Regions from separate parts of the Lysobacter sp. FW306-1B-D06B genome, predicted to be linked through region 2. Evidence: riboswitches for the same ligand, from Rfam matches in the RefSeq annotation. Region 2 holds a riboswitch; the other holds the start of a gene.
What was found. A riboswitch is a leader RNA that binds a small molecule or an ion and turns the genes downstream of it on or off. The one in region 2 is predicted to bind cobalamin.

Region 1 (3,581 bases), 1.6 Mb from region 2:
GCAGCGCATGCAACAGCGTCGCACTGGCCAGCGATTTGCCGATGCCGGTGTCGGTGCCGGTGACGAACCAGCCGCGGCTCACGACGCGGCCCCTTTCGGAGCGGCCCTGCCGGCCCCAAGTACGCTGGTAGACTGCGGAAAAGAGGCACTCATGTTCACCAGCGAAAGTCTAAGCGGCACGAAGTCGGAACAGTATGCGCAACTGCTCGCGCAGGCGCGTGCGCTCATGCATGGCGAACGCGACCGCATCGCCAACGCCGCCAACCTGGCGGCGCTGATCTACAACGCGGTGCCGGAACTCAACTGGGCCGGCTTCTACTTCTTCGACGGCACCGAGCTGGTCGTGGGTCCGTTCCAGGGACTGCCCGCCTGCGTGCGCATTCCGCTCGACAAGGGCGTGTGCGGCGCAGCCGCCTCCACCCGGCAGACCCAGCTCGTCCCCGACGTGCACGCCTTCCCCGGCCACATCGCCTGCGACTCGGCCTCCAACTCCGAACTGGTCGTGCCACTGGTCTCCGCCAATGGCGAGCTGATCGGCGTGCTCGACCTCGACAGTCCGGTCCTGGACCGTTTCAACGTTGAAGACCAGCACGGCCTGGAGTCCATCGCGCGGGCATATGTGGAGTCACTGGAATGACGACCAGCACCGACAAGCTGCGCAACATCGGCCCGAAGTCCGCCGCCTGGCTGCGCCAGGTCGGACTGCGCACACGCGAGGACCTCGCCGCGGTGGGCACGGTGGAGGCCTTCATGCGCGTCAAGCGCGCCGGCTTCAAGCCGACGTTGAACCTGCTGTACGCCATCGAAGGCGCGTTGCAGGACTGCCATTGGCAGGAGATTTCCGACGAGCGCCGCGGCGAGCTCATCCAGGCCGCCGATGCCGCCACCGCCCTGCTGCCGCCGCCGCGCTACAAGCCGGCCGCCGCGCCGGTTACGACGACGCAGATGGCCCGCGAGGAAGACACCATCGCGATGCCGACGCTGTTCGACGAGCCTGCGGATCGGGACTGATCGAGACAGTCTGCACTCCGAGCACCTCCCTTTCTCCCGCTTGCGGGACTAGGTGCCCGAAGGGCGGATGAGGGCAAACGGAGACGAGGCTTCAGACTCGCCTGGGCCCTTCAACGCTCCGCGCGCTTTCCTTCGCTCCCACCGCTCTCCCGCAAGCGTGAGAGGGCTTTGCACACCGCGAACCCAAGCCTCCACGCGAAAATGCCGTAGACTTCGCCCCGCTTCGAGGTGACCCGGCGGCGTCCTGCCGGCGGGTTGAAACGGGAAGTCGGTGACGCCGCCACGCGGCCAGTCCGGCACTGCCCCCGCAACGGTAAGCGAGTTCGAGCTCGGCACACCGCCACTGTGCACACGCACGGGAAGGCGCCGCAGCCGGAGGGCCTCCTCCACTCGCGAGTCCGGAGACCGGCCTGCGACGCAAGGGTCCCGACTGGAAACAGCCTGTCTGGAATCAGCATGGACCCGCCACTGGTTGCGATGCGGAGGGCGTCGCGGCGGCGACGTCGGCGTTCCGCTTCCGATTCCGCGGCCCACTCTCTCCCGGCAACCGTTCCTTTTGCCGTCGGCGCCGTCGTGCGCTGGAGAATTCCGATGTCCTTCCGCCGCAATGCCCCCGTCCACGCCCTCGCGTTCGCCTGCGCGCTCGCCCTGCCCGCGCTCGCCCACGCCGCGCCGCAGGCGACCGATCTGGACGAAGTCGTCGTCACCGCCAACCGCACCGCCGTGACGGTCAACGATGCGCTCGCGCCGGTGGAAGTGGTCGACGCCGAGCAGATCCGCCGCAGCCAGGCGCGTTCGCTACCCGACCTGCTGCGCGGACGCGCCGGCATCACGCTGTCCAACCAGGGCGGCCAGGGCAAGCTCACCACGCTATTCCTGCGCGGCGCGGAATCCGACCACGTGCTGGTGCTGGTCGACGGGATCCGCATCGGTTCGGCGACGTCCGGCCTGGCCTCGCTGCAGGATCTGCCGGTCGATCTGATCGACCGCGTCGAGATCGTCCGCGGCCCGCGTTCCAGCCTGTACGGCGCCGACGCCATCGGCGGCGTGATCCAGGTGTTCACGCGACGCGACCGCGAAGGCTTCGCTCCGCGCGTCACCGTCGGCGGCGGTTCCAACGGCCTCAACGAATTCGCCACCGGCTTCGGCGGCGGCAACGGCCGCGCCTGGTTCGGCGCCGACTACTCACGCAGCCACACGCAGGGCATCAACGCCTGCAACGGCTATTTCGACCCGGTGACCTTCGACGGTGCCGGTTGCTTCATCGCGCCGGACTCGCAGCCCGACCGCGACGGTTACACGCGTGACGCACTCTCCGTGCGTGGCGGCGTCGACTTCAACGAGCAGTGGACCCTGGAAGGCCACGCGTTGCGCAACGAAGGCGACAACGAATTCGACGGCGACTTCACCGACCGCGCCAAGACCGTGCAGCAGGTCGTCGGGGGCAAGCTGCGCTGGCACCCGAACGACCGCGTCGACCTGCACCTCACCGCCGGCCGCAACCAGGACGCGTCCGACAACTACCTCGGCGACACCTACCTCGACTACTTCAGCACCTACCGCGACAGCGCCACGCTGCAGGGCGACTTCGGCCTGGCCGAGCACCACCTGCTCACCGTCGGCCTGGACTGGCTGGAAGACAGCGTGAGCAGTACCACGCCGTACGACGAGAGCAGCCGCGATAACAAGGCCGCATTCGTGCAGTACCAGGGTCGCTTCGCAGCGCAATCGCTGGAAGCCAGCGTGCGCCGCGACGACAACGAACAGTTCGGCGGCCACACCACCGGCAGCGCCGCATACGGCATCGAGTTCGCGCAGAACTGGCGCATCACCGCCGGCTACGGCAGCGCGTTCAAGGCGCCCACGTTCAACGAGCTCTACTTTCCGTTCTTCGGCAACGCGAACCTGCGTCCGGAAGATTCCGACACCTGGGAACTGGGCGTGGCCTGGCGCGGCGATACGCTCAACGTGCGCCTGGACACCTTCAGCACCGAGGTCGACGACCTCATCGCCTTCGACGCCGCGCTGGGCCTGCCCAACAACGTCGAACGCGCGCGCATGCAGGGCGCCGAACTCGGCGTGGACACGACCGTCGCCGAATGGACCATCGCCGGCGCGATCAGCTACCTCGACACCGAGAACCGCAGCGGCTTCTACGAAGGCAACGAACTCGCCCGCCGCGCGAAGAACAGCGCGCGTGTCGACGTGGACCGCGCATTCGGCGATTTCCGCATCGGCCTGACCGCCGTGGGCGAAGGCTCGCGTTTCGACGACGTCGCCAACACGCGTCGCCTGGGCGGCTACGGCACACTCGACCTGCGCGCCGAATACGCCATCACGCCCGCGCTGACATTGCAGGCCCGCGTGGCCAACGTGTTCGACCGCGAGTACGAGACGGTGGCGTTCTACAACCAGGCGGGGCGGGAGTGGTTCCTCACGCTGCGCTACGCACCGGTGAACTGAGCCGTTCTGCGAAGTGACTGGCGCCCCTCCTCCGACAAGGCAGAGGGGCGCCGACCTTGCACTTCATCCCGAGCGGCGAGGCGAATCCATCCGATCCCGTTCGTCCT
Region 2 (3,581 bases):
TACCCGCCCATGCGGGTGGTGTTGGCGAGGTTGTCGTAACGCTCGCCCACGCCGATGACGCTGGCGCCGATGCTGAAGCGATCGAACTTGCGATCAAGGTCGATCCGTCCGGACTGCTTCGCACGGCGCGGCAGCAACTTGTCGTGGTTGACGTTGTCGCCGTCGTTGCGCGGGTCCAGCCAGGTGAGGCTGGTGCGCAGGCTCCAGTCCATCCAGACCACGCCCGCGGTCGCTTCCACGCCCTGGATGCGCGCGCGGTCGATGTTGTTCGGGCCGCCCATCGGGCCGAGCGTCGAGTCGAAGGCGATCAGGTCGTCGATCTTCGTGTCGAATGCATTGAGCGACCAGGTGCCCCAACCGTGTTCGCCGCGCAGGCTCACTTCGACACTGCGCGAGGTTTCCGGGCCCAGGTCGGGGTTGCCGTAGCCGGGGAAGTACAGCTCGTTGAACGTCGGCGCCTTGAACGCGGTGCCGTAGCTCGCACCCAGGCGCAGCGACGGCGTGAAGTTCCAGCCCCACAGCACGCTGCCGGTGGTTTCGCCGCCGAACTGGCTGTCGTCGTCGCGGCGCGCGCTCGCCTGCACGGACTGCGTGCCGAACGCCTGCTGCCACTGGCCGAACACGCCGCGGTTGATGCGACGATCACGCGCGTAATCGGTGTTGCTGTGCACCTTGTCGCCGAGCCAATCGAAGCCCAGCGTCAACAGGCCGGTGGCAAGGCCGACGTCGGCCTGCAACGAGCCCACTTCGCGGCGGGTATCGAAGGTGGAGGAATAGACGCCGTTGAGGAAGTTCTCGCTCAGGTCCGCGCTGGTGCCCAGCCCGGCGGTGAACTTCAAACGATCGCCCGGCGTGTAGCGCACACGACCGCCGACGACCTGCTGCACGGTGTCGGCTTCGTTGTTGGTGCTGCCGTCGTACTCGTTGTTGCCTTCGGCGCGGAAGGCGCGCAGGTCGGCATCCCACTGCTCGCTGAAGCGGTAGCCGCCCTGCAACGTCAACGACGTGTTGCGATAGCCGTCCTTGTCGGGATCGAAGTTGCGCGTGCCGCGGTAGGCGTTGATGCCGTCGGTGCTTTCGTGCGCGGCGTTGATCGCATACCAGGCGCCACGCGAGGGATCGCTCGCCTGCCCGGCGACGCCGGCCGCGTAGCGTTGCGTGTTATCGCTGCCGACGGCGGCGCTGGCGCTGGGCGCGAACGCGCCTTGCGGGCGGCGGGTGAAGATCTGGATGACGCCGCCCAGCGCTTCGGAACCGTACAGACTGGAGAACGGACCGCGCACGATTTCCACGCGTTCGATCTGTTCGACCGGGATGTCTTGCAGCGAGGCACCGCCGCTGGTGGCCGAACCGATCTTGATGCCGTCGATGAGCACCAGGACGTGGTCGGACTCGGTACCGCGCAGGAACAGCGACGTCGACTTGCCCGGGCCGCCGTTGTTGGCGATGGAGATACCCGCGCGCCCCGTCAGCAGGGCCGGCAGCGAGGCCGGCTGCAGGCGTTCGATCTCGGCACGGTCGATCACGGTGATCGCGGCGAGCGCCTGGTCCTGCGTCTGCGCGGTGCGCGTAGCGGTGACGACGACCTGATCGAGATCGGTGGCGGCATCGTCGGCGAAGGCCGGGGCCGCGAAAGGAAGGGAACACGACAACGACGCCGCCAGCGCGCGGCGGCGGAACATACGGTGATGCGGATGCACTGACACACTCCTTGACCGCGCCTGCCCGCGCGGGAACGTTGGAAGAGGACAGGCGGAAGGAGGGTTATGGCAGCGGCACGCGAACGGCATGCGCCCCATGACATCGCCCACCGCGTGTCGGGTCGCACAAAGGCCGGTCTCCGGGCTTGCGAGCGAAGGCAGGGATTCCTGCGCTTCCGGTCCGCGCCTTCCCATGCGTGAGCACAGTGGCTGTGATGCGGATCGTCTTCTCGCCTACCGTTGCGGGGGCAGCTCCGGAATTGCCGGCCGTGCATGCACGACCCGGCGCACCGGATTCCCGTTTCAACCACCGGCCAGGCCGGCGGTCACCTCAGGCGGGGGCATCTTAGCAGCACCCGGGGTATCGGCAATGGTCGCGGAGCCTTCGTTCGGCGCGCCCTTCCCCACCGTTCGTCCTGAGCGTAGGCGCGAAGCGCCGAAGTCGAAGGATGAGCGGGTTGCCGCCCGTCTCCATCCTTCGACTTCGCTTCGCTACGCTCAGGACGAACGGTGAGAATGGGCGCTCTGTCGTAGACCGCGACGCAGCACCCGCATAACGCCGAAGCCCCCGCAGCTTCCACCGCGGGGGCTTCGAGTCGCAGCAGTCATCCCGCTACGGACGGGTCGCTTATCCCTTCCGGAACACCAACTGCCCGCCCTGCGCATCAACGCCGATCACATCGCCGCTGGTGAATTCGCCGGCCAGGATCTTCGAAGCCAGCGGATTCTCCAGCTGCTGCTGGATCGCACGCTTCAGCGGGCGCGCGCCGTACACCGGATCGAAGCCGACATTGCCCAGCAACGCGAGCGCCTCATCGGACAGATCCAGCTTGAGCCCGCGCTCGCCCAGCCGCTTCTCCAGCCCGTTGAGCTGGATGCGCGCGATCTGCCGGATCTGCTGCTTGTCGAGCGGATGGAACACGACGATGTCGTCGAGCCGGTTGATGAACTCCGGGCGGAAGTGCGCCTGCACCACGCCCATCACTGCGCTCTTCATCTGCAGGTAGGCCTGCGGCGAATCATCTCCGGACATCTCCTGGATCTGGTGCGACCCCAGGTTCGACGTCATCACGATGACCGTGTTGCGGAAGTCCACCGTGCGGCCCTGGCCGTCGGTGAGGCGGCCGTCGTCCAGCACCTGCAACAGGATGTTGAACACGTCCGGATGCGCCTTCTCCACTTCGTCGAGCAGGATCACGCTGTACGGGCGGCGACGCACCGCTTCGGTGAGGTAACCGCCCTCTTCGTAACCGACGTAGCCCGGAGGCGCCCCGACCAGGCGGCTCACGGAATGCTTCTCCATGAATTCGCTCATGTCGATGCGCACCATCGCATCGCTGGAATCGAACAGGAATTCGGCCAGCGCCTTGCTCAACTCGGTCTTGCCCACGCCGGTGGGGCCGAGGAACAGGAACGAACCCGACGGGCGATTCGGATCGGAAAGCCCGGCGCGCGAGCGGCGCACCGCATCGGACACGACCTTGATCGCCTCTTCCTGGCCGACCACGCGCGTGTGCAGGTGCTCTTCCATGCGCAGCAGCTTCTCGCGCTCGCCTTCGAGCATCTTGCTGACCGGAATGCCGGTCCAGCGCGCGACGACCTGCGCGATCTCTTCCGCCGTCACCTTGTCCTGCAGCAGCGTGAAGCCCTTCGTCTCGGCTTCCTGCGCGGCCTTGAGCTGCTTCTCCAGCTCCGGCAGCGTGCCGTACTGGATTTCGCTCATGCGCGCGAAGTCCTGCTTGCGCTGCGCGGCCTCCAGCTCCAGGCGCGCGGCCTCGATCTGCTCCTTGATCTTCGTCGCGCCCTGCAACATGGCCTTCTCGGCCTTCCAGACTTCCTCCAGATCGTTGAACTCGCGCTCCAGCTTGGCGATCTCGTCCT

Region 1: another riboswitch for cobalamin. It lies ahead of btuB (TonB-dependent vitamin B12 receptor); the one in region 2 lies ahead of btuB (TonB-dependent vitamin B12 receptor).

The regions. Positions count from the first base shown of each region.
Region 1 covers NZ_CP151802.1:147,638-151,218, forward strand. Annotated here, with positions in the region: gene bioD (dethiobiotin synthase) at 1-82, opposite strand, end outside; gene AAFF32_RS00705 (GAF domain-containing protein) at 152-637, shown strand; gene AAFF32_RS00710 (TfoX/Sxy family protein) at 634-1,011, shown strand; cobalamin riboswitch at 1,232-1,440, shown strand; gene btuB (TonB-dependent vitamin B12 receptor) at 1,603-3,474, shown strand.
Region 2 covers NZ_CP151802.1:1,719,501-1,723,081, reverse strand. Annotated here, with positions in the region: gene btuB (TonB-dependent vitamin B12 receptor) at 1-1,682, opposite strand, end outside; cobalamin riboswitch at 1,814-2,049, opposite strand; gene clpB (ATP-dependent chaperone ClpB) at 2,329-3,581, opposite strand, start outside.